One region of the Leclercia sp. genome, then DNA from elsewhere that is predicted to be linked to it. Evidence: predicted binding sites of a transcription regulator. Region 1 holds the regulator's gene; each other region holds the start of a gene.
The links. The regulator CRP, encoded in region 1, controls carbon source genes, mostly activating them, when cyclic AMP is high. The targets are predictions, from matches to a motif close to ATGTGANNNNNNTCACAT.
Positions count from the first base shown of each region.

Region 2: a site for CRP is predicted at 4,413-4,430, ahead of V7Q49_RS20705 (glycine dehydrogenase). Genes of this name have one in related genera too.
Region 3: a site for CRP is predicted at 5,108-5,125, ahead of bhsA (multiple stress resistance protein BhsA). Genes of this name have one in related genera too.

Region 1 is NZ_DAIQCE010000005.1:43,773-53,538, reverse strand. It holds gene argD (bifunctional acetylornithine/succinyldiaminopimelate transaminase) at 1-416, shown strand, start outside; gene V7Q49_RS14485 (YccS/YhfK family putative transporter) at 452-2,539, opposite strand; gene crp (cAMP-activated global transcriptional regulator CRP) at 2,596-3,228, opposite strand; gene V7Q49_RS14475 (OsmC family protein) at 3,538-3,942, shown strand; gene V7Q49_RS14470 (phosphoribulokinase) at 4,006-4,875, opposite strand; gene V7Q49_RS14465 (YheU family protein) at 4,906-5,124, opposite strand; gene V7Q49_RS14460 (hydrolase) at 5,121-6,143, opposite strand; gene mdcA (malonate decarboxylase subunit alpha) at 6,371-8,026, shown strand; gene V7Q49_RS14450 (triphosphoribosyl-dephospho-CoA synthase) at 8,026-8,883, shown strand; gene mdcC (malonate decarboxylase acyl carrier protein) at 8,893-9,192, shown strand; gene V7Q49_RS14440 (biotin-independent malonate decarboxylase subunit beta) at 9,185-9,766, shown strand, end outside.
Region 2 is NZ_DAIQCE010000013.1:78,210-87,975, reverse strand. It holds gene V7Q49_RS20735 (DgaE family pyridoxal phosphate-dependent ammonia lyase) at 1-685, opposite strand, end outside; gene V7Q49_RS20730 (amidohydrolase/deacetylase family metallohydrolase) at 669-1,802, opposite strand; gene V7Q49_RS20725 (DUF4310 family protein) at 1,845-2,486, opposite strand; gene V7Q49_RS20720 (DUF4311 domain-containing protein) at 2,500-3,276, opposite strand; gene V7Q49_RS20715 (DUF4312 family protein) at 3,299-3,598, opposite strand; gene V7Q49_RS20710 (SFCGS family glycine-rich protein) at 3,601-3,963, opposite strand; gene V7Q49_RS20705 (glycine dehydrogenase) at 3,974-4,312, opposite strand; gene V7Q49_RS20700 (Hok/Gef family protein) at 4,730-4,885, shown strand; gene cybC (cytochrome b562) at 4,956-5,339, opposite strand; gene pmbA (metalloprotease PmbA) at 5,394-6,746, opposite strand; gene yjgA (ribosome biogenesis factor YjgA) at 6,842-7,393, shown strand; gene mpl (UDP-N-acetylmuramate:L-alanyl-gamma-D-glutamyl-meso-diaminopimelate ligase) at 7,500-8,873, opposite strand; gene fbp (class 1 fructose-bisphosphatase) at 9,053-9,766, shown strand, end outside.
Region 3 is NZ_DAIQCE010000001.1:1,539,736-1,549,501, forward strand. It holds gene V7Q49_RS07275 (acyltransferase family protein) at 1-42, shown strand, start outside; gene mfd (transcription-repair coupling factor) at 162-3,608, shown strand; gene ldtC (L,D-transpeptidase LdtC) at 3,763-4,716, shown strand; gene bhsA (multiple stress resistance protein BhsA) at 4,781-5,038, opposite strand; gene V7Q49_RS07295 (TetR/AcrR family transcriptional regulator) at 5,280-5,915, shown strand; gene V7Q49_RS07300 (glycine zipper 2TM domain-containing protein) at 6,409-6,948, opposite strand; gene V7Q49_RS07305 (NAD(P)/FAD-dependent oxidoreductase) at 7,147-8,451, opposite strand; gene ycfP (alpha/beta hydrolase YcfP) at 8,685-9,227, opposite strand; gene nagZ (beta-N-acetylhexosaminidase) at 9,262-9,766, opposite strand, start outside.

The DNA.
Region 1 (9,766 bases):
CCCAGGATATCGCCTCGGCGTTCCACGTGGGCTCTCACGGCTCCACCTACGGCGGTAATCCGCTGGCCTGTGCGGTAGCCGGCGCGGCCTTCGACATCATCAATACGCCGGAGGTGCTGAGCGGCGTCAACACGAAGCGCGAGCAGTTTGTGAAGCACCTCCAGCAGATCGATGCCGAATATGATGTCTTCAGCGATATTCGCGGCATGGGGCTGTTGATTGGTGCCGAGCTGAAGCCGCAATACAAAGGCCGGGCGCGTGATTTCCTCTACGCCGCCGCCAGTGAAGGGGCGATGGTGCTTAACGCCGGACCGGACGTGATGCGCTTTGCACCGTCGCTGCTGGTGGAGAGCGAGGATATCGACGAAGGGATGAACCGCTTTGCGCAGGCGGTTAAGCGCGTGGTTCAGGCGTAGGCCCGTGCAAGCGTAGCGCCGCCGGGCAAAAAAGCTTAATAGGATGTCCGTTTCAAACGTCGGATCAACCAGATCCCATGATGCGGACGCTGACGCCATGCCACTGACGAGATGGTGTGCATGGTGTTCAGATGCCCCAGGACGCGCTGCAGATGCTGCTCCAGCGTGCTCATGGGGCCCTGCGTCAGGGTCTCTGGCGCTTCCAGAATATTGCTGTCCCCGCTCTCGCCCGGCGCGTCATACTCCAGACGCTGCTGACAGCGTTGCAGCGCAATTTCACACGACTGCAGATAGCGCTGCGCCAGGTCTGGCGTCAGCATCGTATGTTCCCGGGCCAGGGTCGTCATCGCGTTGATATGCTCGACGATAAACTGGCTGTGCGTCACCCACAGCTTCATATCCGCGAGATAGGCCGAATTAAAGCCCGGCTCCTGCATCGCCTGGTTGAGGGAGTTGAACAGGGCGTTGTGCGCCTGGTTGACCTTCATGCGCTGCCAGGCCAGCGGCGTCGGCTGCGGATCGTCGCTGAGGATCAGGCGAATGGCCTCCTGGTCGGCCTCCAGCGCGTCGTGGGCATTCTGGCGCAACAGCCCGCTCTGCCACTGCGGCCACAGCCAGACCATCCCCCCGAAGGCAATCAGGCAGCCAATCAGGGTATCGGCCAGGCGGGCGATAATAAACTGCTCACCGTTCAGGGTCAGCAGCTGCAGGGTATATACCGCCGTGACCGTAAAGCCCACCGTCGCCCAGCCGTAGCTTTTGCGAATGATCAGGTAGCTCCCCAGGGTCACCACCAGCATTCCGGCCAGGGTGTAACCTTCCGGAACGTGGAAGTGCAGGGTGACGCCGGCGATAACCAGCCCCGCCAGGGTGCCGGCCGCCCGGTGGAGAATACGCACCCGCGTCGCGCTGTAGCCGTTTTGCGTCACCAGCAGCACGGTCATTAAGATCCAGTAGGGTTTCGGCAGGTGCAGCGCCACCCCCATCAGGCTGGCGATACTCAGCATCACGCTGATGCGCGCCGCGTTACGCAGGGCGGCAGACTTCAGCGACAGGTAGCTTCGCAGGGCGGGGATCAGCGGCAGGCGTTTCTGCTTATCTGCCATCAGGTCGCGCGGGTAGAGCGGACGCTGCGTGCGCAGCACCCGGGCAATACGGCTGAAGTGCCAGGCGCAGAACTGACCCACCGGGTTTTCCGGGTGCTGGCGGGCGATTTTCTCCAGCGCGCCGAGCTGCTTGTCCATGGTGAAACGGGTGGGGTAGCGATGATAGAGAATGTCGTCAGCCAACACCCGCAGACGGGCCGCCACGGTCTGCGCGTTCCAGCGGATCACCGCTTCGGCGTGGCTGCGCTCCACCAGCTTTTGCACCTCCTTCGGGTGATGCAGGCTGACGGAGATGTGCTCCTGCAAATCCAGCCCCACCTGGAAGGTACGCAGCAGGCGTTTGTATTCATGATTTCTGTTGGCCGCCAGCATATGCAGCTGCTGATAACAGAGGCCGATCAGATCCACTACCTTCTGCTGACGGGCCAGCAGCGGCGGCAGCGATTTTTCAGGATCGGTGTGCTGCGTCAGCAGGGTGTATTTCGCTTCGCAATAATCTGCCAGCTGTTGATAGAGCACGCTCAGCGATTCGCGCAGCGGCTGTTCGCGCCACATCCAGAACCAGAACCAGTTAAACAGCCCGTACCAGAGGGTGCCCAGCGTATAGAGGAGCAGCGGCTCCCAGACCGGCATGTTCCCCGCCAGACTCAGGGTAAAGATGGCTGCAATCAGCGAGGCGGGCAGCAGTCGGGCATGCAGGGCGCTGATCTCAGCCGTGACCCCCAGCGTCATCGCCAGCGCGGTCAGAATGAGCGGCAGCGGAATATCCCGGGCCAGCAGCAGCTGTACGGCCAGGCTACAGCCGGCGAACAGGCACCCGCCAATCGTCAGGCGTTTAAAAAAGCGTTTATGCGGTGTATCCAGACCGGCAATATTGCAGCAGGCAGGAACGAGGGAGAAGAGGAGGCCTTGTTGCAGATGTCCGAGGATCAAACCCACAGCCACGGGGAGACACAACACCAGGGTTTGCCGCAGTGCGTAGTTAACTTCCGGGTGATAGATGAGCCTGCGCCACATGGGGATAGAGACAAAAACGGCGTGTCATCGTGTGATGCCACGCCGTTTTAGCGGAATTAACGTGTTCCGTAAACCACGATGGTTTTACCATGGGCAGAAATCAGGTTTTGATCTTCCAGCATTTTCAGGATACGACCCACTGTCTCACGAGAACATCCGACGATCTGACCAATTTCCTGACGGGTAATTTTAATTTGCATACCGTCCGGGTGGGTCATGGCGTCTGGCTGTTTCGCCAGGTTCAGTAAGGTTTGGGCGATGCGGCCGGTTACGTCGAGGAAGGCGAGGTTACCTACCTTCTCGGACGTGACCTGCAGACGGCGAGCCATCTGCGAAGAGAGGCGCATCAGGATATCCGGGTTCACCTGAATCAGCTGGCGGAATTTCTTATAAGAGATCTCAGCCACTTCACAGGCCGTTTTTGCACGCACCCAGGCGCTACGCTCCTGACCTTCTTCAAACAGGCCCAGTTCGCCGATAAAGTCTCCCTGATTCAGGTAAGAGAGGATCATCTCTTTGCCTTCTTCATCTTTGATCAGCACTGCCACTGAGCCTTTGACGATGTAATACAACGTTTCCGCTTTTTCACCCTGGTGAATCAGCGTGCTCTTCGATGGGTACTTATGAATATGGCAATGAGACAAGAACCATTCGAGAGTCGGGTCTGTTTGCGGTTTGCCAAGCACCATGCGCTGTTATCCTCTGTTATAAGCTGTCTCCAGAGTCTGGCTGTGTACCTGTACTCTGGGGTTGCAATCGAATTCTTTCCCCTGCCTGGGGACGGGCTGTCACAATAATTAGCAGCCTGTAATGTGTGATGTCCTCTGCATACATGTGCAACGTCAATGTATTACTGTAGCATCTCGACTGTTTTAGCATAGCTTTTGCCGCCTGTCTCCTGGTGTCTCGCTTCAGCTTGATGCAGGTCGACTTCCGTTGTCAGAATTGTTGCTGGCGCGTAATCTGTCAGGAAAAATGCAATCCTGGAGTTAATAAAAATGCAAGCACGTGTGAAATGGGTTGAAGGGTTAACGTTCCTCGGTGAGTCGGCTTCCGGGCACCAGATTTTGATGGATGGCAACTCCGGTGACAAAGCGCCAAGCCCGATGGAAGTTGTCCTGATGGCGGCTGGCGGATGCAGCGCAATCGACGTGGTGTCTATCCTGCAAAAAGGGCGTCACGATGTGACCGACTGCGAAGTCAAACTGACCTCAGAGCGTCGTGAAGAGGCGCCGCGCCTGTTCACCCATATCAACCTTCACTTCGTGGTGACCGGCAAAGAGCTGAAAGACGCGGCGGTCTCCCGCGCGGTGGACCTCTCAGCAGAGAAGTACTGCTCCGTGGCGCTGATGCTGGAGAAAGCAGTCAAGATTACCCATTCGTATGAAGTGATCGAGGCGTAATGTTGTGGGGCATCATGCGGTCTGATGCCCTCACCCCGGCCCTCTCCCACAGGCAACTAAACCTCAATCGATCTTCTTGCCTTCCATCAACCGCTGCACCAGCGGCGTCATGATTAACTCCATCGCCAGCCCCATCTTCCCGCCCGGGACCACCAGTGTATTGATGTGCGAAATAAACGAACCCTGCAGCATCGCCAGCAGCCAGGGGTAATCGATATTGTCCAGATTGCGGAAATGGATCACCACAAAGCTCTCGTCGAGCGACGGAATGCCTTTAGCGGCAAAGGGATTTGAGGTATCCACGGTCGGGACGCGCTGGAAGTTGATATGGGTGCGGGAAAACTGCGGCGTCAGGAAGTTAATGTAATCCTCCATCGAGCGCACCACGGAGTCCATCACCGCCTCGCGGGAGTGGCCGCGTTCGCTGGTATCCCGCGTCAGCTTCTGGATCCACTCCAGGTTCACAATCGGTACCACGCCCACCAGCAGATCGACATGGCGCGCCACGTCGTGTTGCGGCGTGACTACGCCACCATGCAGGCCTTCATAAAACAGCACGTCGGTAGGCTCCGGCAGCGGCTGCCAGGGAGTGAAGGTGCCCGGCACCTGGTTCCAGGGTACCGCTTCGTCATAGGTGTGCAGGTATTTGCGCGCCTGGCCGGTGCCGCTTCGCCCGTATTCGGCGAAGGTTTGCTCCAGCAGGCCAAAGTCGTTGGCATCCGGGCCAAAGTAGCTGATGTGTTTGCCCATATCCCGGGCCTTGCGGATGGCCATGTCCATCTCAGGGCGGGTGTAGCGGTGAAAGCTGTCGCCTTCCACTTCCGCGGCACGCAGATGCAGCTGCGAGAAGATCTTACGAAAGGCGAGGCTGGTGGTGGTGGTACCCGCACCACTCGACCCTGTAACGGCAATAACCGGATGTCTGGCGGACATAGCAACTCCCTGAATGGAAAGCGGTCGCGGTTAACCGCGAAATTGATTGCGCGGCATGATGTTGACGGTTTCGTGCAGCTCGGACCACACGACCAGCACCTCACCGCTTTGCAGCTGGCGCCTGACATCAGCGACCTTCTGCTCAAGCGAAAGCTCCTGTTCACCATAATCGGTGCCTTCGCGTAACACAAAGCTTTCAATCAGATTATCCAGCGTTTCGGGAGCCAGATCTTGCCAGGGAATAATCATCTTATGGGTTCCAGGTATGTGGTCAGCCAGTCCGGGATACGCGTTTCCAGCCACATGGTGGGGCGTCGCAGCGTGCCGCCGACAAAGCCCACATGTCCGCCGTGTTCGGTTAGCTGATACTGCACGTTAGCGGGCAAAAATTCCTGTGCCGGTATTGAGTGATGATCCATAAAGGGATCGTCTTTAGCGTGAATAATCAGCACCGGTTTGGTGATCTTGCTGAGCACCGGCATGGCGCTGCACTGGCGATAGTAGTCAATAGCATCGGCAAAACCGTGAATTTTGGCGGTGATCAGATCGTCAAATTCGCGGATGCGGCGCACTTTCTTCAACTGCTGCAGACTGACCGGTAGCGTATCCGGGTAAGCTTTCAGTTTGCGTGCCGCATTGGCTTTGAGCAAGTTAAGCAGATAGCGCTGATAAACGCGCGAAAAGCCCTTCTCCATATGATAGCTGCAGTGTTCCAGCATAAAGGGGGCAGAGACGATGGCGGCGGCGTCCAGAGGAATATTGTCGCCCTCTTTTGCCAGCAGGCAGGCGAGCATGTTTCCGCCCAGCGAATAGCCCACCGCCGCCGTAGGGGCCGGGCCGTGGGTCTCTGCCAGCCAGCGCAAGAACCAGGTACCATCTTCCGTTTCGCCGGAGTGGTAGATGCGTTTCTGGCGATTGGGTTCGCCGCTGCATCCGCGAAAGTGCATCACGACGCCCAGCCAGCCGCGCGCTTTTGCCGCCTCAATCAGACCGTGCGCATAGGGGCTGTGCAGGCTGCCCTCCAGACCATGAAAGACCACCAGCCGGGGTTTGTGCCGGGCCTGAAGCGGATCTTCACTCCAGGCTAAATCAACGAAGTCATCATCCGGCAGGTCAAGGCGCTGCCAGACGGGAGTAAAGAGCACTTTACGACGGATGAGGCGCGGCAGCATGGTCTGCAGGTGTCGATTCGACACGCCGCGCAGGGGCACAAATTCTGCGCTCTCGTCGGGTGCAATGTTGAAGTCTGATGGAATGATTTGGGTCATAACGGTGATGCTAATTATTGTCTGTTATTTACGATACCTTCCGAATTGTACCCCGTTTAGCCTGGTTTTCCGAAACATGAACTGATCCCGATCACAAATATTTACCTTGATTATTACTCTCAGGCTAATGATTCCCCTCTACGCTTAATTGATGCCTTTATCGCCAGGGGGCACACTTAACTCAGCGTTAAGCAAATCTAAAGATGTGCTGAATCAGGAGGTTAACAATGTTATCAGGGCAAACGCCAGCCCGGAACTGGAATACGCGTCGCACTGAAAAAGCGCGCCGCCTGGCTTCCGTCCCGGTGCAGGGCAAGGTACTGCCAACAGGCGACCTTGTCGCCATGCTGGAAAAACTGATCGCCCCGGGCGACAAAGTCGTACTGGAAGGTAATAACCAAAAACAGGCAGATTTTCTTTCACGTTCGCTCGCCGAAGTGAACCCGCAGGTTGTTCACGATCTGCATATGATTATGCCAAGCGTCGGTCGCAGCGAGCACCTGGATATTTTTGAGAAGGGCATCGCCCGCAAACTCGATTTCTCGTTCTCAGGCACCCAAAGCCTGCGCATTTCACAGCTGCTGGAAGATGGGCAACTGGAGATCGGGGCCATCCACACCTACATCGAACTCTACTCCCGCCTGTATGTCGATCTGTCGCCGAACGTGGCGCTGATTGCCGGTTTTAAAGCGGACCGTAAAGGTAACCTCTATACAGGTGCCAGCACCGAGGATACCCCGGCGCTGGTCGAAGCCGCCGCCTTCCATGACGGCATCGTCATCGCTCAGGTGAACGAGCTGGTGGACGACGAGTGCGATCTGCCGCGCGTGGATATCCCCGGCTCCTGGATTGATTTCGTGGTGGTGGCCGATAAGCCGTTCTTCATCGAACCGCTGTTCACCCGTGACCCACGCCTGATCAAACAGGAACATATCCTGATGGCGATGATGGCCATCAAAGGCATCTACGCGGAACATCAGGTGCAATCCCTCAACCACGGGATTGGCTTCAACACTGCGGCTATTGAGCTCCTGCTGCCGACCTACGGCGAGCAGCTCGGCCTGAAAGGCAAAATCTGTAAACACTGGACGCTGAACCCGCATCCAACGCTGATCCCGGCGATTGAAAGCGGCTGGGTGGAGAGCGTGCACTGCTTCGGCGGTGAGCTGGGGATGGAAGAGTATATCCGTGCCCGCCCGGACGTGTTCTTTACCGGTGCCGACGGCTCCATGCGCTCTAACCGCGCCTTCTGCCAGCTGGCAGGCCAGTACGCGGTGGATATGTTTATCGGCTCCACGCTGCAGGTGGATGGTTATGCCAACTCCTCAACCGTGACCCGAGGCCGTCTTTCCGGCTTCGGCGGAGCGCCCAATATGGGCCATGACCCGCACGGGCGTCGTCATGCCACCCCGGCCTGGCTGAACATGATCACTGAACCGGATCCGATGCAGCGCGGTAAAAAGCTGGTGGTACAGATGGTCGAAACTTTCCAGGCGGGCGTTAAACCGACCTTCGTGGAAAAACTCGATGCCGTCGAGGTGGCGAAAGCCTCCGGTATGCCGCTGGCGCCGGTGATGATCTACGGCGATGACGTGACCCACGTGCTGACGGAAGAGGGGATAGCTTACCTCTATCGCGCCAAAGATCTTGAAGAACGTCGTGCAATGGTCGCGGCCGTCGCGGGGATCACCGATATCGGTCTGGGTGTGGACGCCAAACGCGTCGCCGAGCTGCGCCAGAGTGGCAAAGTGCTCTACCCGGAAGATATGGGCATTCGCCGCACCGACGCCACCCGCTCTCTGCTGGCAGCTGGCAGCGTGTCTGACCTCGTTGAATGGTCGGGCGGTCTGTACAACCCACCTGCGAAATTCCGGAGCTGGTAATGAAACTTCTCCCCCGGATCCAGGTTGAAGGCGGTGCCGAATGGCTGGCGCGAACCGCCACGCAGTGTCTGATTGACGAAGCGCGACTTAGCCCGAAACCCGGTCTGGTGGACAGTCGGGGGAACGGCGCGCATCACGATCTGTCGCTCGCGCTGATGGAGCGTTCGGCGCACAGCCTGACCCCCACGTTTCAGGCGCTGGCGCTGCAAAGCTGGCAGCGTCCGGCCGATATCGCGCTACGGCAGACCGTAGGTCGGCTGGGGCGCGAAGGCGAACAGCAGATGATGGCCGCCACCGGCGGGGTAAATACCCACCGCGGCGCTATCTGGGCGCTGGGATTGCTGGTTAGCGCCGTGGCGATGCTCGGGGGCAGTGCCAGAGCCCGGACGGTAGCCGATACCGCCGCACAGCTGGCGAAACTGCCGGATGACGCCGCGCCGAAAGTGTTCAGTAAAGGGCTGCGCGCCACCCACCGTTATCAGGTGCCGGGCGCGCGCGAAGAGGCGCAGCAGGCGTTTCCGCACATTATGCAGCGGGCGCTGCCGCAGCTTCGCCTGAGCCGTCTTAACGGCAGTGGCGAAGCCCATGCCCGGCTCGATGCGCTGATGGCGATCATGACCTCGTTAACCGATACCTGCGTGCTCTCGCGCGCCGGGATGGAGGGGTTAGACGCCATGCAGGACGGGGCCCGGGCGGTATTAGCCGCAGGTGGCACCGCACAGCCAGAGGGGCAACGCGCGCTCGCGTTATTAGACAAACAGATGCTCTTGCTCAATGCCTCTCCGGGCGGCGCGGCCGACCTGCTGGCCGCCACGCTGTTCCTTGACCGCATAGAGACGCCTTATTTAGCGAATTAAGAGGATGTTATGGAAAAAATTACCTTAACTCTGCCCGCCAGCCGTGCCCTGAACGGCAAAGCGCTGGCAGGCGTTGTGGGCTCCGGGGATATGGAGGTGTTATTTACCGCCGACCAGAGCCAGACATTAACTATCGAGATCACCACCTCCGTCGATAACAGCCGTGGCCGCTGGGATGCGCTGTTCAACAGATTGCAAACCGTCAGCAGCCTGCCGGCTGGCAAGCTAACCATTCACGATTTTGGCGCAACGCCGGGCGTGGCGCGCATTCGTATCGAACAGGTCTTTGAGGGGGTGAGCCATGCGTGATGACAGCAGCTTTATCGAACTAAAAGCGCGCCAGCGTGCGCAGGCTCTGCTCGACGAGGGCAGCTACCGCGAACTGCTGGATCCGTTTGAAGGGATCATGTCTCCGTGGCTTGGGCCGCAGGGGATCGTGCCGCAGGCCGATGACGGCATGGTGGTGGCGAAAGGCACCATCAACGGCAAACCCGCCGTGGTGGTAGCGATTGAAGGCGCGTTCCAGGGCGGCAGCATGGGCGAAGTGTCCGGTGCCAAAATGGCGGCGGCGCTGGAACTGGCGGCGGAAGATAACCGTAACGGCATTCCAACCCAGGCGGTACTAAGCCTTGAAACCGGCGGCGTACGTTTGCAGGAGGCGAATCTTGGCCTGGCGGCGATTGCCGATATCCACGCAGCGATTGTCGATCTGCGCCGCTATACCCCGGTCATCGGCATTGTCGCCGGCACCGTGGGCTGCTTCGGCGGGATGTCCATCGCAGCCGCGCTGTGCAGCTATCTCATCGTGACTCGCGAAGCGCGTCTCGGCCTCAACGGCCCACAGGTTATCGAGCAGGAAGCGGGTATTGAAGAGTACGACTCC
Region 2 (9,766 bases), on a different contig from region 1:
CGTACTGGGTTCTGCCGATCACCAGGCCGCTGGTTGGCCCTTCGATAGCCTTCGCGCCGCTGTAGATCACCAGGTCCGCGCCGGAACGGTAGTAAGCGTGCAGATCTTCTTCCGCCGCCGCGTCGACGATCAGCGGCAGATCGTACTTACGCGCCACAACCGCCGCCTGCTCCACGCTGAGCATGCTCTTCTGCACACAGTGGTGGGATTTGATGTAGAGGATCGCCGCGGTGCGCGGGGTGATCGCCGCCGCCAGCTGATCGGCGGAACATTCGTTGGCGTAGCCCGCTTCCACCAGCCTGCCACCGCCCAGCGCCACCATGGTACCGACCGGGGCACCAAAGTTAACGTTGTGGCCTTTCGGCAGGACGATCTCGTTGTTCTCAATCGGGGTGACGTGCAGGTTCTCCAGCAGCCAGTCGCTGTCTTTCACCAGCACCGCCGCCACCGACTGGGCGATGCCCGCCGAGGCGCAGGAGACCACGGTCGCCCCTTCTACCTCCAGCAGCTTCGCGATGTACTCCCCGGTTTTGTTGACCAGATCCTTCATCTCGAAGTACTGGTTCATGCCGTCCATCGCCGCCTGCACCACTTCCGGGCGCGGGGTGGAGACGCCGAGCGCGGTCATGCGCCCGGAGGTGTTAATCACCTGTTTTAAATTGTATTTCTCAAAAATTGAAGGCATGTTCCGTGCTCCCTTGTTCGGTCATGTAGCCCTTGCCCGCGCGGATCGCGGCAAGCGGCACCAGAATGTGTTCAGCCTGCAGGCTGTCGTTTTCGGCATCCGTCAGCACGGTTGGCTGGCGTTTAATAGTGAACAGCGTCAGGTCGGCATCGAGACCCGGCTGAATGCGGCCTTTACGGGTCAGGCGCAGGCCGTCGGCGGCGTTGGCGGTCACGCACTCAATCACCTGCGGCAGCGACATGCCGATAGCGAGGAATTTCGACATCACGCTGGCCAGCGAACCCACCGGGCCGTTAATGCGGTTGCGGCAGTAGATATCCGAGCTGATGGTGTGCGGCAGAATGCCCATCGCGATGGCGCGTTTCGCCACCTCAAAGCTGAAGCTTGCCGTACCGTGGCCCACGTCGAGACGCACGCCGCGTTTCAGGGCGGAGGTGACAGAGGCACGCAGTTCGCCGGAAGGGGTCAGGATGCGGTTCGGTTTGCCGTTGTAGCAGTGGGTGATGATGTCGCCGGAACTCAGCAACTCGGCAATCTCATCGAGGTTCGGCGGGTTGTTGCCGATATGCACCATCAGCGGCAGGTCGCCGTTCTCTTTCTGGATGCTTTTGGCGCGCTCCAGCGGCGTAATGCCGTTCTCACCGACCACGCTGCTGCTCATGCGCGCTTTCAGGCCAACAATAAAATCGGGGTGGCGTTTCACCGCCTGCTTCACCGCGTCGGCATCAATGTTGGCCATATTGGCCAGCTCGTTCTGGGCAATCAGCCCCACGCGGGAGATGTTCAGCAGGGCAAACACCTCGGTGGCGGCCTTGCGGGTGATGCTGTAGAAGTCGTCCACGTCATCCGCTCCGGTGCTGCCCGCATCCACCACGGAGGTGACGCCGGTGGCAATGCCCACGCTGTCCGGCTCGTCGTGGTAAATCGGGGAGTTCGGGTAGCAGTGGACGTGGGAGTCAATCCAGCCTGCGCTGACGTAAGTGTCACCGTTCAGCTCAAGGGTACGGTGTGCGGGATCGGTGATGTCGCCCACCGCGGCGATCTTCCCGTCCTGAATGGCGATATCGGTCAGGGTATCGTCGGTGAGGCGCGCACGGCGCAGGAGTAAATCAAACATGGGGTTCTCCTGATAAGGCGGGCGCCTGAGCGCCCGCGGGTATTAAAGGGCGACCGGGAACAGCCAGCCCAACAGCATCGCGCCGAGGATCGCACCGCCGGTAATCGGCTTCTGCCAGATGTAGAACAGCAGTGCGCCTAAGAGTGAACCGATGCCGATGGGGATCGACGCGGTCATCGCGCTAAGGATAATCAACGGCCCGAGGAAGCGGCCGGAGGCGTTACCGGCCCCCATCATCACGTCTGCCCCGTAGGTGGAGTTGCTCTGGTTGATGGTGAACTTACGCGCCAGGATGATGATGTAGCCAATCGCCAGACCAATAATCAGGCCGGTTGCCAGCGAGGCGATAAAGTTGGTCACCGGGAACATGATGCCCGCCCCCAGCAGCAGCGCCGGAACGCCTAAGCCCACGCCGGTCTGGATCGCGCCGCCGATATCGAGGATCCCCACCAGGGAGCCTTCGATAATACGGGCGAACAGGAAGCTGGCACCGAACGCCGCCACCGCGCCGTAGGCACCGGTATCGATGCCCGCTTTCAGCATTGCCACGAAGGCCACTTCGTTAAAGGCACCGATGCCGTAGAGGTAGTACATGTGCGTCCCGGCGAACACGCCGGAGGAGAGCAGGCCAACGAAGATCGGGAACGACCAGTCGGCATACCAAAAACCTTTATTCTGTTCCATTTAGAGGCTCCTGTTACTTGCCGCTGAGCGAGTTGTGGATCATGTCGAGCCAGTTCGGCACGGTCAGATGGAAGGATTCAATCATCTTCATGTCGAAGCCGCGGAAGAAGCCGCTCAGCACGAACAGCAATACGATGGCGACCATCATCACTTTGGTGACGTGGTTCCAGCCGCTCTCTTCGACGCCTTTACCGATCAGAATACCCAGCACCAGGCCCGGTACGGCGTTACCCATAATCAGCTGCGCCGCGCCGCCAAAGACGGTGGCCCAGAAGCCCGATTTTTTACCCGCGTCGATGGCCGCCAGCCAGAAGATCACCGGCATCACGGTGTTCACCAGCAGGTTAGCGGCAGGCACCAGTACCTTAACGGCGGTGACCTGAAGCGCAGCAGGAACGGACGAGGCGGTGAGGTTCAGGAAGGTGACAACGATTATGCCGATCACGCCGCAGGTAATCGCCATTTTGCGGGGATCGTGCAGCGTCTCGCCGACGTTGCGGTTTTTGATCATCAGCGCCGCGGCACCCCAGTTCGGGATGATGCGGTGGTCAACGTCCTGGGTGAAGGAACCCGCCGCTACCGACGAGGCCCAGGCGTTGAAGAAGAAGCCTAACCCAAAGGAGAAGTGGGATGCCGGATCGCCCTCACAGGAGTTCAGCTCCCCCAACGTACGAAACGCGCCCATACCCTGTGTAGTAGGCGCATGAAACATGCGTGCAGCCCCGGCGCCCACGCCGACGCCAACCAGGCCGCCGATGATGAGCGATTTTATTAAAATTATCAGGAACATTAGTCTGCCCTATTAGTAAGAATCAGCGTTGCGCGACAAAGTCCACCCGGTCCAGATTGATGGCGGTCACGTTGACGGTCACGTCCAGCTCCACGCTGTAGGTGCGTCTTTCCCGGCGCAAAAAGAAGAACAGAAAGGCTTCTTTACGCACCGCTTCTTGCGCCTGAACAACCTGCACATCCTGTGGCTCAATACGCAGTAAGATATGCGGTGAGGCTTTCATCACCGCGGCCTGAACCTGGTTCAGCGCGTCGGCAAAGGCGCGCGCTTTGGCGTCACCCTTGCCTTTTACTCTCACCGTGGTGGTGAATTGCTCTTTCATGCTTATGCGCCGTGCTTCTTCTGCCACGCCTGCACCAGACGCTCGCCCAGCTCTTCTTTATCCATAAAGCCAAAGCCCAGCACGTTGCAGCCTTCGTTGATGGCGGTGACGCCCTCTTCCACCGAACGCATGCCGTACTTCGCTTTGTAGCCATATTTGGTCTGAGCGGTGATAGCACCTGCGCCGCCGCTGCCGCAGAAGGAGATGCCGAAGGTGGCGTTTTCCGCCTTCATCACGTCACCCAGCTTCATGTCTGCCGCCACGCCCGGTACCACCACGGCGCGGCCACCCGCTTTTTCAACACCTGCTGCAACCTTCTGACCTTTACCCAGGCGATCGCCGATAACGACTGTAATTTGTTCCATGATGTGCTCCTTAAAGGTTGTCTTTTGCGACTTCAAAGTGAACGGAGAGCAGCCAGGCTTCTTCGTCAGGAAGGTTGCCAAACTGCGCCACGACTTCGCGGGCAAGCCGCATTGATTCAGGTGAAATTTCGTCGAACAGGTCGGCCTCGACCTCCGGCAGCGGCTCGCCGGTCACCGACCGGTGCGCCATGGCGCGAACGTGGGAGGTCAGCATCTGCTCCTGAACGGCATTGGGGATAATGTGGTGATGACTAAGCAGAGTGAACGTCTGCTTGAGCATGGTGTCGGCCAGCTGTTCAGTTTGCGCCGCCTGGTCTCCAGTGTCGTTTATTACCGTTCCGTTAATCACTCGTCTTACCCCGTTATTGGCTCTGGGATAAAACTACTGCCGGGGGTTACAGGTTTGTAGCGAGTTGTTTTCCACTTCGAAGTGGAAAGGAGAGCGGCACCAGTGATCTGTGCCACATAATTGGCCTGAATGATGATATTTCGCTGGATTTACGTGATGAATATCACGCTCCTGCGCGGGTAAAACGGCGTTATGGAAGTGAAAAAGTTTACGAGCCGACGCGTAGAAATGTGAGCTGGATAAGGTTTTCTTATGCCGATTGGGTAGAGTGGCCGTGGGTGCTTGAGACTGACCGTCTCATGCATGGGACGGGAAGTGGAAAGCCCCGCCTGACTAAAAATCAGGGCGGGGGCCCGAAACGACACGTCACACCGTGGAGTTCGCTACCTCGCCCGCTTTAAAAGCAAGGAGGCATCCATGAAACGCAGAGATCCCAGTATCGGGGTTTTGATGATTATTTCTTTGACAATAATCATCTTAACGCTGGTGACGCGGAAGACACTGTGCGAGATCCGTTTTCGAAACGGTTCGCTTGAAGTGATTGCGCAAATGGACTGTCGCTCCGGATCGTAGGGAGCAAACATGCGGAGGCGTTTAGTGCGCCTCCGCAACACGGGGAGAGGACGTGCGGCTCAGGCACCCATTAACGGTATTTTTTGTGATAGGTATTACGGGTAGTGACAAACTCGTCGGCCGCCGCCTGGGCCTCTTTCACTTTGCCTTCGTTGGCCAGCTTCAGCGCGCCGTCAATCTGGCCCACCAGCGTCTCCAGACCGTGACGATAATCTTTCATCTCGGCGCTCTCTTCCGCTTTGCCTTCCAGCTTCGGCGGGGTCTCTTTTTGGGCATCTACCGCAGCAGTACGCATTTTGGTCAGAGCGCCTTTCATTTCCGCCGCATTGTCCGTTTTCTGCACCACCTTCAGGTTTTCGCTGAGGGTGTCCATATTGTCTTCCAGGTCGGCAAACACCGATGAACTCAATACCAGCGTTGAGGCTGCGAGGATGGCTAACAGGTTTTTACGCATTGCTCACTTCCTTTTTTATTATCAAAAAAAAGCGCACCGGAGTGCGCTTGAGTATCATTGACCAGCGATCTTCATCTCTGGTAAGAGTACCGATCCGCACTGGATATTACTGCGCGTTTCAATATCGTTACCTACGGTCACGATATTGCGCCACATATCCTTTAAGTTGCCGGCGATGGTAATTTCGCTCACCGGATACTGAATTTCACCGTTTTCCACCCAGAAGCCCGCCGCACCGCGAGAGTAATCCCCGGTGATACCGCTGACGCCCTGGCCCATCAACTCAGTCACCACCAGCCCGGTGCCCATCTCTTTCAGCATCTGCTCAAAGCTCAGGCCACGGCCTGGGATACGCCAGTTGTGGATCCCGCCCGCATGGCCGGTGCTTTGCAGCCCCAGCTTGCGCGCCGAGTAGCTGGTCAGCAGCCACTGGGTCAGGATGCCGTCTTTGATGATATCCCGACGCTCCGTGCGCACGCCTTCGCTGTCGAACGGCGTGGAGGCCAGCCCTTTCAGCAGGTGCGGATGCTCTTCAATGGTCAGCCATTCCGGCAGGATTTGCGTGCCCAGCGCGTCGAGCAGGAAGGTCGACTTACGGTATACCGCGCCACCGGCGATGGCACCTACCAGATGCCCGAACAGCCCGGTCGCCACTTCATTGGCAAAGATCACCGGTGCTTTCATGGTAGACAGTTTTCGTGGAGCGAGGCGGGACAATGTGCGTTTTGCGCACTCCGCCCCAACCCACTCCGGCGACTGTAGATCGCCCATCGCGCGGCCAATGGTGTAGGCGTAATCGCGCTCCATGTCACCGTTCTCTTCAGCGATAACGCAGCTGGAGAGGGAGTGACGGGTGGAGCTGTAGCCCTGCAGCATGCCGTGGCTGTTGCCGAAGACTTTGATGCCGTAGTGGCTGTTAAAGCTGCCGCCTTCGGTGTTGGTGATGCGCTTATCGGCATTAAGGGAGGCCTGTTCTGCCCGGGCCGCGAACTCAATGGCTTCGTCTGGGGTTACTTCTGCCGGGTGGAACAGATCCAGATCCGGGGCTTCAAAAGCCAGTAATTCCCGGTCTGCGACGCCCGCATAAGGGTCCGCAGAGGTGTAGCTGGCGATATCCAGCGCCGCCTGTACGGTACGCGCAATAGCGTCCGGGCTGAGGTCGGTGGAGGAGGCGCTGCCTTTCCGGTTCTGGTGATAAACAGTAATCCCTAACGCGCCATCGCTATTGAATTCAACGGTTTCCACTTCGCCATAGCGGGTGCTGACGCTCAGGCCAGTGGTTTTGCTGACGGCGACTTCTGCCCCGTCGGATTTCGCTGACGCCAGCTCCAGAGCCATGGAGACGGCCTCTTCCAGTGCTTTACGCTGCGCTGCAACTTGTGAGATCACTTTCATCGTAAATGCCATAATGTAAGGTGTAGTTAGCTGAAGTCTATCAGAGAACCGTTTCTCAGTACGCGCCTAAACTGGTAAGATTAGCCTCTTTTTTTAAGGAGCCTGACATGACTAAGCAGCCCGAAGACTGGCTCGACGACGTTCCCGGTGATGACATCGAAGACGAAGATGATGAGATCATCTGGGTCAGTAAAAGTGAAATTAAACGCGACGCCGAAGAGTTAAAACAGCTTGGTGCGGAAATGGTAGAGCTGGGTAAAAACGCGCTGGATAAAATCCCGCTCGATCCCGATCTGCGTGCCGCCATCGAACTGGCACAACGCATCAAGAAAGAGGGCCGCCGTCGCCAGCTTCAGTTGATTGGTAAAATGCTGCGCCAGCGCGACGTAGAGCCGATTCGCCAGGCGCTGGATAAGCTGAAAAACCGCCACAACCAGCAGGTTGCGCTGTTCCATAAGCTGGAGCAGATCCGCGATCGCCTGATTGATAACGGCGATGACGCCCTGGCAGAAGTGCTGAACCTGTGGCCGGACGCCGACCGCCAGCAGCTGCGCACGCTTGTCCGTAACGCGAAGAAAGAGAAAGAAGGGAATAAGCCGCCGAAGTCTGCGCGTCTGATCTTCCAGTATCTGCGCGAACTGGCGGAAGCCGAAGGTTAATCCTCGTGCATGCTGTTTGCCGGATGGCGGCGTAAACGCCTTATCCGGCCTACAGGATGGTGCGAATTGTAGGCCCGGTAAGCGTTAGCGCCACCGGGCTTTATTATTACTCTGCCGCTTCTGCTTTCTTCGCCAGACCATCCAGCAGCTTCTGATGGATCCCACCAAACCCGCCGTTGCTCATCACCAGAATGTGATCGCCCGGCTGCGCGGTTTTCACCACCATCTCCGCCAACACGTCAACGTCCGCACTCCAGTGCGCAGGCTGAATGCAGGCCTCTGCGACTTCCGCTACCTGCCACGGAATATGCTGCGGCTGCAGGAGGAAGACCTCATCCGCCCGGCCTAACGACGGGGCGAGGTCATCTTTGCAGATCCCCATCTTCATGGTGTTGGAGCGCGGCTCCAGCACGGCCAGAATACGCGCCGTGCCGCCGACTTTGCCGCGCAGGGCTGCCAGCGTCGCGAGGATCGCCGTCGGGTGATGGGCAAAATCGTCATACACCGTCACGCCGTTCGCTTCGCCGCGCAGTTCCAGGCGGCGACGGGCGTTGATGAACGATCCCAGCGCATTGGCCGCATCGGCAGGCATGACGCCCACATGACGGGCCGCGGCAATCGCCATCAGGCCGTTATGCATGTTGTGTTCACCCACCAGCGCCCAGTGAACTTCACCTACCTTTTCACCGTCCAGCAGCACTTCCCACTGGGAGGCATCGTTGGTGAGCTTTTTCGCCTGCCAGTGGCCCTGCTCGCCCACCAGCTCCTGCTCGCTCCAGCATCCCATCGCCATGGTCTGCTTCAGGTTAACGTCATTTTCCGGCAGGATGATACGCCCCTGGCCCGGCACGATGCGTACCAGGTGGTGGAACTGCTTCTGAATCGCTTTCAGGTCGTCAAAAATGTCCGCGTGATCGAACTCAAGGTTGTTGAGGATCAGCGTGCGCGGGCAGTAATGAACGAATTTAGAGCGCTTGTCAAAGAAGGCGCAGTCGTATTCGTCCGCCTCAATGACAAAGAACGGGCTGTCGCCCAGGCGAGCAGAAACCTCGAAATTCCCCGGTACGCCACCGATCACAAAGCCCGGCTGGTAGCCGCAGGCTTCGAGGATCCAGGTTGCCATCCCGGCGGTGGTGGTTTTGCCGTGCGTCCCCGCTACAGCAACAACCCAGCGATCGCGCAGGACAAAGTCATGCAGCCACTGCGGGCCCGACATGTAAGGAATGTTTCTTTCCAGTACGGCCTCTACACACGGATTACCGCGGGTCATGGCGTTGCCGATGATCACCAGATCCGGCTGCGGCTCCAGCTGGCTGGCGTCGTAACCCTGAATCAGATCGATGCCCTGGTTTTCCAGCAGCGTGCTCATTGGCGGATACACATTGGCGTCCGAACCTGTCACCTCATGGCCAAGGGCGCGCGCCAGCATAGCCAGGCCGCCCATGAAAGTGCCACAAATCCCCAATATATGAATGCGCATACGTCACTATCCCTCTTCAATGTGGCGCACATTTTACGCATATGTCTGCACCAGAGAAATGCATTTCAGGAAAATCTGTACTTAGCTGGCGCGATTCACCTCTGCGCGAAGATTTGAAAGTTTGTTAAGATTGTTGGGCATCAACAACTTTACTCAACATCCAATGCAGGGAAGGTGTTATGAAAACGTTAGGTGAATTTATTGTCGAAAAGCAGCACGAGTTCTCGCATGCTACCGGTGAACTCACTGCTTTGCTGTCGGCAATAAAGCTGGGCGCCAAGATCATCCATCGCGATATCAACAAGGCCGGTCTGGTCGATATCCTGGGTGCCAGCGGTGCTGAAAACGTGCAGGGCGAAGTTCAACAGAAACTCGATCTGTTCGCGAACGAAAAACTGAAAGCGGCACTGCGCGCACGCGACATTGTTGCGGGGATCGCCTCGGAAGAAGAAGACGAAATCGTGGTCTTTGAAGGATGTGAACACGCAAAATATGTCGTTCTGATGGATCCCCTGGATGGCTCTTCCAACATCGACGTTAACGTCTCTGTCGGCACGATTTTCTCCATTTACCGCCGCGTCACCCCTGTCGGCACGCCGGTAACCGAAGAAGATTTCCTGCAGCCGGGCAACAAGCAGGTTGCGGCGGGCTATGTGGTTTACGGCTCCTCCACCATGCTGGTCTACACCACCGGCTGCGGCGTGCACGCCTTTACCTACGACCCGTCTCTGGGGGTGTTCTGCCTGTGCCAGGAGCGCATGCGCTACCCGCAGAAAGGCAGCACCTACTCCATCAACGAAGGGAACTACATTAAATTCCCGGCGGGCGTGAAGAAATACATCAAATTCTGCCAGGAAGAGGATAAAGAGACCCAGCGTCCGTACACCTCGCGC
Region 3 (9,766 bases), on a different contig from region 1:
ACCCCGCCTGCCCGTCTGACGCCGGTTCAGGCCACGCGCTAACGCCCCTGCGGGGGCCTCTTCACGCTGCGTGCGGTTACGGTTTGCTAATGTAAAACGATCAAGGATAATAAAGACATTGTGTTTCAGTGATATGCCCAATAAGAGATCCTGACAAAGCCATGCCTGAACAATATCGTTTTTCCCTGCCCGGCAAAGCGGGCGACCAACGCCAGTTGGGTGAACTGACCGGGGCAGCCTGCGCCACGCTGGTTGCGGAGATCGCAGAGCGCCATCAGGGACCGGTGGTGCTGGTCGCACCGGATATGCAAAATGCCCTGCGTCTGCATGATGAGATCCGCCAGTTTACCGATCAGCTGGTCACCAGCCTTGCCGACTGGGAGACCCTGCCCTACGACAGCTTCTCCCCGCACCAGGAGATTATCTCCTCGCGCCTCTCCACGCTCTATCAGCTGCCCACCATGCAGCGCGGCGTGCTGATTGTGCCGGTCAATACTCTGATGCAGCGCGTCTGCCCACACAGCTATTTGCACGGGCATGCGCTGGTGATGAAAAAGGGCCAGCGCCTGTCGCGGGATGCCCTGCGCGTCCAGCTCGACAGCGCGGGCTATCGCCATGTGGATCAGGTGATGGAGCACGGAGAATACGCCACCCGCGGCGCCCTGCTCGATCTCTTCCCGATGGGCAGCGCTCTGCCGTACCGCCTGGATTTCTTCGATGACGAAATCGACAGCCTGCGCCTGTTTGACGCCGACACCCAGCGCACGCTGGAGGAAGTGGAGGCTATCAACCTGCTGCCAGCGCACGAGTTCCCGACCGACAAGACCGCCATCGAGCTGTTCCGCAGCCAATGGCGCGATAAGTTTGAGGTCAAGCGCGACGCCGAGCATATCTATCAGCAGGTGAGCAAAGGCACCCTGCCGACGGGGATCGAATACTGGCAGCCGCTGTTCTTCAGCGAGCCGCTGCCCGCCCTGTTCAGCTATTTCCCGGCCAATACCCTGGTGCTGAACACCGGCGATCTGGAGGCTAGCGCCAACCGTTTTGAGAGTGAAACCCGCGCCCGCTTTGAGAACCGCGGCGTGGATCCGATGCGCCCGCTGCTGGAGCCTGAGCTGCTGTGGCTGCGCACCGACGAGCTGTTCAGCGAGCTGAAACGCTGGCCGCGCATGCAGCTCAAAACTGAAAACCTGCCGGACAAAGCCGCCAATACCAATCTGGCGTATCAGCCGCTGCCGGACCTCGCGGTGCAGGCGCAGAATAAATCCCCGCTGGATAACCTGCGTAAATTCCTCGAGGCCTTCACCGGGCCGGTGATCTTCTCGGTCGAAAGCGAGGGCCGCCGCGAGGCGCTGGGCGAGCTGCTCAGCCGTATCAAAGTGGCACCGAAGCGGATCCTGCGTCTGGACGAGGCCAACGGCACCGGGCGCTATCTGATGATCGGCGCGGCCGAGCATGGCTTCATCGATACGCTCAATAACCTGGCGCTGATCTGCGAAAGCGATCTGCTGGGCGAGCGCGTGGCGCGCCGTCGCCAGGACAGTCGCCGCACCATCAACCCGGACACCCTGATCCGCAACCTGGCGGAGCTGCATCCCGGCCAGCCGATTGTCCATCTCGAGCATGGCGTGGGCCGTTACGCGGGGATGACCACTCTCGAGGCCGGTGGCATCAAGGGCGAGTACCTGATGCTGATGTATGCCAACGACGCCAAACTCTATGTGCCGGTCTCCTCCCTGCACCTGATCAGCCGCTATGCGGGCGGTGCGGAAGAGAATGCGCCCCTGCATAAACTCGGTGGTGACGCCTGGGCGCGGGCGCGGCAGAAAGCGGCGGAAAAAGTGCGCGACGTGGCGGCAGAGCTGCTGGATATTTACGCCCAGCGCGCGGCCAAGTCCGGCTACGCCTTTAAGCACGATAAAGAACAGTATCAGCTGTTCTGCGACAGCTTCCCATTTGAAACCACGCCGGACCAGGCCCAGGCGATCAATGCCGTGCTCAGCGACATGTGCCAGCCGCTGGCAATGGATCGCCTGGTGTGCGGCGACGTGGGCTTCGGGAAAACCGAAGTGGCGATGCGCGCCACCTTCCTCGCGGTTGAGAACAACAAGCAGGTGGCGGTGCTGGTGCCGACGACCCTGCTGGCGCAGCAGCACTACGATAACTTCCGCGACCGCTTTGCCAACTGGCCGGTGCGCATTGAGATGCTGTCCCGTTTCCGCAGTGCCAAAGAGCAGGCGCAGATTCTGGAGCAGGCCAGCGAGGGCAAGATCGACATTCTGATCGGCACCCACAAGCTGCTGCAAAGCGACGTGAAGTGGAAAGACCTCGGGCTGCTGATCGTCGACGAAGAGCACCGCTTTGGCGTGCGCCACAAGGAGCGGATTAAAGCGATGCGCGCCGATGTCGATATCCTGACCCTCACCGCCACGCCGATCCCGCGTACCTTGAACATGGCGATGAGCGGCATGCGCGATCTGTCGATTATCGCCACCCCACCGGCCCGTCGTCTGGCGGTGAAAACCTTTGTCCGTGAATACGATGACCTGGTGGTACGCGAGGCGATCCTGCGTGAAGTTCTGCGCGGCGGCCAGGTCTACTATCTCTACAACGACGTGGAGAATATTCAGAAAGCGGCTGACCGGCTGGCGGAGCTGGTGCCGGAGGCGCGGATCGCCATTGGCCACGGGCAGATGCGCGAGCGTGAGCTGGAACGGGTGATGAATGACTTCCACCACCAGCGGTTTAACGTGTTGGTTTGTACCACGATCATCGAAACCGGGATTGATATTCCTACCGCCAATACCATCATCATTGAGCGGGCGGACCACTTCGGTCTGGCCCAGCTCCACCAGCTGCGCGGTCGCGTTGGCCGTTCGCACCATCAGGCCTATGCCTGGTTGATGACCCCCCATCCGAAAGCGATGACCACCGATGCGCAAAAACGTCTTGAAGCTATCGCCTCGCTGGAAGATCTGGGTGCGGGCTTTGCGCTGGCGACCCACGACCTCGAGATCCGCGGCGCGGGCGAACTGCTGGGTGAAGATCAGAGCGGATCGATGGAGACCATCGGGTTCCAGCTGTATATGGAGCTGCTGGAAAATGCCGTCGATGCCCTGAAGGCGGGGCGCGAGCCGTCGCTGGAAGATCTCACCAGCCAGCAAACGGAGGTGGAGCTGCGGATGCCGGCCCTGCTGCCGGATGACTTTATCCCGGACGTGAATACCCGTTTGTCGTTCTACAAGCGTATTGCCAGCGCCAAAGACGAAGCCAGCCTGGATGAAATTAAAGTGGAGCTGATCGACCGCTTTGGTTTACTGCCGGATGCGGCACGCAACCTGCTGGATATTGCCCGTCTACGCCAGCAGGCGCAGAAGCTGGGGATCCGTAAGCTGGAAGGGAATGACAAAGGCGGCATGATTGAGTTTGCCGAGAAGAACCATGTCGATCCGATGTGGCTGATTGGCCTGCTGCAGAAGCAGCCTCAGCACTACCGCCTGGACGGCCCGACGCGTCTGAAATTCACCCAGGATCTGGCGGAACGCAAAATCCGCATGGAGTGGGTGCGTAACTTTATGCGACAGCTGGAAGAGAACGCCGTCGCCTGAGCCCCTGCCGGGCGATCCTGCCATCGCCCGGCCTGATTTCCCCGCATCATTTACAACTCTTTGCAATCCGCCTGGATTTCCCGACACGCACATTCGCCATAATTATCAATTAACTTCAAAATATTAATAATCTTTATTGCTATGGATTCTGGTGATGATGACGACTTCGCGTTTTACCCGTTGGATATCGGCAGTTGCGCTCCTCTCGACCCTGGCGCTTGCTCTGCCTGCGCAAGCCAATACCTGGCCCCTGCCCCCGGCAGGCAGCCGTCTCGTGGGCGAGAACCGCTTTCACGTGGTGGAAAATAACGGCGGCTCGCTGGAAGCGATCGCCAAAAAATATAACGTCGGCTTTCTGGCATTGTTGCAGGCTAACCCCGGGGTGGATCCCTACGTTCCCCGCGCGGGCAGCGTACTGACCATCCCGCTGCAAACCCTGCTCCCGGACGCGCCGCGGGAAGGGATTGTGATCAACCTGGCCGAACTGCGTCTCTACTATTACCCGCCGGGTAAAAATGAGGTGACGGTTTACCCAATCGGCATTGGCCAGCTGGGGGGCGATACCCTGACGCCAACCATGGTCACCACGGTGTCGGACAAACGCGCCAACCCCACCTGGACCCCGACCGCCAATATCCGCGCCCGCTATAAAGCCCAGGGTATCGATCTGCCTGCAGTGGTGCCTGCCGGGCCGGAAAACCCGATGGGGCATCATGCGATCCGCCTTGCGGCCTACGGTGGGGTTTATCTGCTGCACGGCACCAACGCCGATTTTGGCATAGGCATGCGCGTCAGCTCCGGCTGTATTCGCCTGCGTGACAATGACATTGAGACGCTGTTCCGCGTCATCCAGCCCGGTACCAAAGTGAATATCATGAATACGCCGATCAAGGTGTCAGAGGAGCCCGGCGGCGTGCGGCTGGTGGAGGTACATCAACCCCTGTCGAAACAGCTGAATGACGATCCGCAAACCCTGCCGATTGTCCTGAATGCCGCTCAGCAGGGCTTCAAAGCCAGCTCAGACGAAACGGTGATGGAGCGTGCGATGGAGGCCCGCTCGGGAATGCCGGTGGATGTTACCCGACATCCGGAAACTCAGGCGCTATAAAAAAAACGCCCTGCATTTGCAGGGCGTTTTTTTCGCAGTGGCATTAATGAGGGTTAAGCCATGCTTATTTGTAGATCACCGCAGTACCGTGCAGGTTGTTCGGGCCGGTAACGGAAGTGATACGGAACGATTTCGCACCCATTTCATCCGCTTTTTGCGCTAACTGATCTTCCAGAGAGCCCAGGTTAGTCCCGGCGTTTGCGGAGATGGTACCCACTTTTTGTTGATCCGCAGGGGTAGACTGAACCTGTACGGCGGCGAAGCTGGCAAATGAGAGTGAGCTTAGTACGGCAGCGGCGATCAGCGTTTTTACGTTTTTCATGTTATGAACCTTATGAAAGTGTTGGGGAGGTCGCAAGCATTAACTTAACGATCGATAACTAAATGATAAATGTGATCTGCATCACGGTCAAATTCTTTTTATAACGATCGTTAAAATAAATTTAAAAGCGTTTAAATTCATATTGATATGATGAAATTAATTTTATGAATTCAACGCTGGCTGCAAGAAGGGATTATTTTTATAATGGTCACTCAACAAACCAACAGAGGTACAACGGCTCATGACAACCGATGATACGAGTTGCGCGAAAAAAAGCCGTGGCCGACCAAAAGTGTTCGACAGGGAAGCGGCGCTGGATAAGGCCATGACGCTGTTCTGGCAGCATGGGTATGAAGCGACATCGCTGGCCGACCTGGTCGCAGCGACGGGAGCCAAAGCGCCTACGCTGTATGCAGAATTTACCAATAAAGAGGGGCTGTTCCGCGCGGTGCTGGATCGCTATATCAGCCGTTTCGCCGCCCGCCATGAGGCGCAGCTGTTTTGCGAAGAGAAGCGTGTCGAAGACGCCCTGAAAGACTATTTCACCGCGGTGGCGACCTGCTTTACCAGCAAAGATACTCCCGCGGGCTGTTTTATGATTAATACGTCAGCGACGCTGGCGGCATCATCAGAAGAGATTGCCCACACGGTTAAGTCTCGCCATGCGATGCAGGAAGAGACGCTGTGCCGGTTTCTCGAGCAGCGCCAGCAGCGCGGTGAGATCCCCGCCCAGTGCGATCCGCAGACATTAGCCCAGTATCTGAGCTGCATTTTGCAGGGGATGTCGATCAGCGCCCGGGAAGGCGCCAGTCTTGAAAAACTGCAAACCATCACGCAAATCACTCTGCATTTGTGGCCTGAATTACTTAAAGCCTGACCATCAGGGCGGTCTGCCGCCCTGATCTCACCTGTTGTGATCCCTCTTCAGCCAAACCTTTTACAGTGATAGTCAAAAACTATCACCGCCACTCTGCCGCTTGCCTATCCTTAACGGGTGATTATTGATGTGCTAATGATTAGGTGTATGAGTGATAACGGAGTTGTTCTGGCTATTCACATCCAAAAGGAGAATAAAAATGATTTTGCTATTACCCTTTTTCAAGGTGCTAATGGTAATTACATTATTATTTGGTCTCTGGGTCTTATGTGGTGGGTCAGTGTTATTTGCTTTTATTTCCGTACTGATAACAGGATTTATGTTACTGCGCCAGTATCACGAATTTGACCTGTAACCACCTTATACCCCGCAGTATCCCTAAGAAAGACCTTATTGCCGCGACTATTCCCGCAGGCGTTAAGGTCTTTTTTATGGACAAAAAAAGCTCCCCAGCCTGAGCGAATGGGGAGCTAAACGCAGAGAACAGATTTTTTTATGCTTTGTTATTCAGTACCAGCTGACCATCACCGTTGAGTGGAATTTGCGTGCCAGGATCTTTATCCATGCGGATCTTGCCCTGCTGATCGCCAATTTTGTAGGTCACATCATAGCCGAGCATTTTTTCTGATTTGTCATACACCGTTTTACAACGCTGCTGCGTCGAGGTGTAGGTGTCGCGCTCCTGCATAGCGCCTTGCGCCTGGTTGCCGGCATAACCGCCGCCCAGCGCGCCCACTACCGTGGCGACATCTTTACCGCGTCCGCCACCAAACTGATGACCAATTACGCCACCCGCCACCGCACCCAGTACGGAACCGGCAATGCGGTTTTCATCCTGCACCGGACGACGGTGCGTCACGGTCACGTTACGACACTCCTGACGCGGTGTTTTTACCGTCTCTTTAATCGGTGTCGCCGAAACCACCTGCGCATATTGTGGGCCACGTTCAAAGACATTGAGACTGGCTACTGCCGCCACGCCTAACGCGGCAACCACGCCAATCCCTATACCTGCCACCATGGATTTATTCATGGGACGTTCTCCTTTTTGTTGCTATTGGTAACAATTCTGCGACGAAAGGGAGTCATTAGCAAATCAGATAAGGGAGCAAAAATGTGGTTAGAAGCGGAAAAAAAGCGTGATTAGGAGAACTCTTAGGCTTCTGAGGGGAGATTAGCAGTGTGATATGCTGAAAAAACCCCTCCGGCAAGTGCGGAGGGGGTGTGGGTTTTAATGCAGTTTCAGCCGCGGTCGGATCACGCGGTTGATGCTGCCCACGATCATCATTAGCCCGGTTTTGAAGTAACCGTGCAGCGCAACCTGATGCATACGGTACAGCGAGATGTAGACGAAGCGCGCGATACGCCCTTCTACCATCATCGAGCCGCGCATCAGGTTACCCATCAGGCTGCCCACGGTGGAGAAGTTTGAGAGCGACACCAGGGAACCGTGGTCTTTATAGACGTAGTTCTTCAGGGTTTTGCCTTTCATCTGCGCCAGAATGTTATGCAGCGCCAGGCTGGCCATCTGGTGAGCGGCCTGAGCGCGCGGTGGCACGAATCCACCTTCCGGGCGGACGCAAGACGCGCAGTCGCCAATGGCGTAAATGTCCGGATCGCGGGTAGTTTGCAGCGTCGGCTCCACCACCAGCTGGTTGATGCGGTTAGTTTCCAGGCCGCCGATCTCTTTCATGAAATCAGGCGCTTTGATGCCCGCCGCCCAGACCATCAGATCGGCGTCAATGTGTTCGCCATCTTTGGTGTTCAGGCCATGTGCATCGGCGCTGGTCACCATAGTCTGAGTCAGAACGCGCACGCCCATCTTGGTCAGCTCGTTGTGGGCTGCGCCAGAGATACGTGGCGGCAGTGCAGGTAGAATACGTTCACCCGCTTCTACCAGCGTCACGTTAAGCGCCTCGTTAGTGAGCCCTTTGTAGCCGTAGCTGTGCAGCTGTTTGACCGCATTGTGCAGCTCTGCAGAGAGCTCAACGCCGGTCGCGCCGCCGCCAACGATGGCGATGTTCACCTTGCCGCTTGCGCCAAGGTTATTGGAATACTTCAGGAACAGGTTCAGCATCTCCTGATGGAAACGACGCGCCTGATGCGGGTTGTCGAGGAAGATGCAGTTCTCTTTCACGCCCGGGGTGTTGAAGTCATTGGAGGTGCTGCCCAGCGCCATTACCAGCGTGTCATACGGAAGCTTGCGCTCCGGCACCAGCAGTTCGCCCTTCTCATCACGCAGCTCTGCCAGGGTAATGGTTTTACTTTCACGGTTGATATCCATCACCGAGCCCAGCTGGAACTGGAAGCCGTGGTTGCGGGCATGCGCCAGATAGCTCAGCGCGTCAACGCCCTCATCCAGAGAACCGGTTGCCACTTCGTGCAGCAGCGGTTTCCACAGGTGGCTGTGATTGCGATCGACGAGCGTAACTTTGGCTTTTTTACCGCGTCCAAGCTTCTTACCCAGCTGCGTTGCCAGTTCCAGACCGCCAGCACCACCACCCACAATCACTATCTTTTTCAATGGCGTAGTCAACGTGACCCCCTAAATTATTAACCAATTGTTAACTAAAAGTTATGAAAATAACCTTTAGTTAACAACAAGTTACAGCACTGAAACCATTCAACAGCCATGAGAATAACATGTTCGGTGCATTGGTCATACCAAAATTGATATGCATCAAGTTTTGCCGCTTAAAATTTACACAAGCTTAGCAAAAAGAGAGCCCGGCTCACGTAACGTGGCCGGGCTCAGGGTGAAATCAGGAATTAACCTAAGGTCTTGAACGCTTTGATGCGCTGCAGATGGGGGGCAATATTCTTGAACTTATGCGTCTGCTCTTCATCCCAGACAATTTCGTAGTAGTGGTGCAACAGCTCCGCGGCGCGCGGGCTGTTCAGCGCCTCATCGTTGCGGGAGAGGATCACCAGACAGCGATCGCGGTTCTTCTCGCGAAAGTTGCTCACGCACTTGGTGGCGATATCGACGTACTCTTCTGGCCGGTCGATCTTACCCTCCATGTTCTCGTTCGGGAACAGGTTCGGGTTGAACATCACCTGACGAATATCACATAAGAACCCAATACGCTCTGCCCAGTACCCCCCGAGGCCAACGCCACAGATCAACGGACGCTCGTCAACGTTCAGCTGCAGCATTTTGTCCACTTCCTTCAGCAGATGCTGCATATCATGCTTCGGATGGCGCGTGCTGTAGCTAATCAGCCGTACATCCGGGTCGATAAACTGCAGCTGCAGTACTTTCTCGTGATTACCGGGACTGTTCGAATCAAAACCGTGCAAATAGATGATCATCGTATCCTCGCCACACTACGCTTGCCAGGAGGGGTCACTGCCCCGCTTTATGCGCTTGCCAGCGCTCATGAAGCGCCTCAAGCTGCGCATTCACGGTTTTCCAGCGTGCTGTATCCCGCAGCTCCTGACGGCTAAAAGAACCTTTATGATACAATTGTGTAACACGTTCAGCCTTGATCGGCGACAGGTTATCTAACACGCTCACTGCGCCTTTACGATTATTGCAGACCAGGATCATATCGCAACCCGCGTCCAGCGATGCCTGACCGCGTTCCGCGTAGCTGCCCATGATCGCCGCCCCTTCCATCGACAGATCGTCCGAGAAAATCACGCCGTTGAAGCCCAGCTCCTGACGCAGGACGGTTTTCAGCCAGTGCGGCGAGCCGCTGGCCGGACGGGGATCGACATCGGTGTAGATCACATGGGCAGGCATAATGGCGTCGAGCTTGTTGTCGGTGATGAGCGATTTGAAAATCGACATATCCCGGGCGCGGATCTCTGCCTGTGGGCGCGGGTCGCGCGGGGTCTCTTTGTGGGAA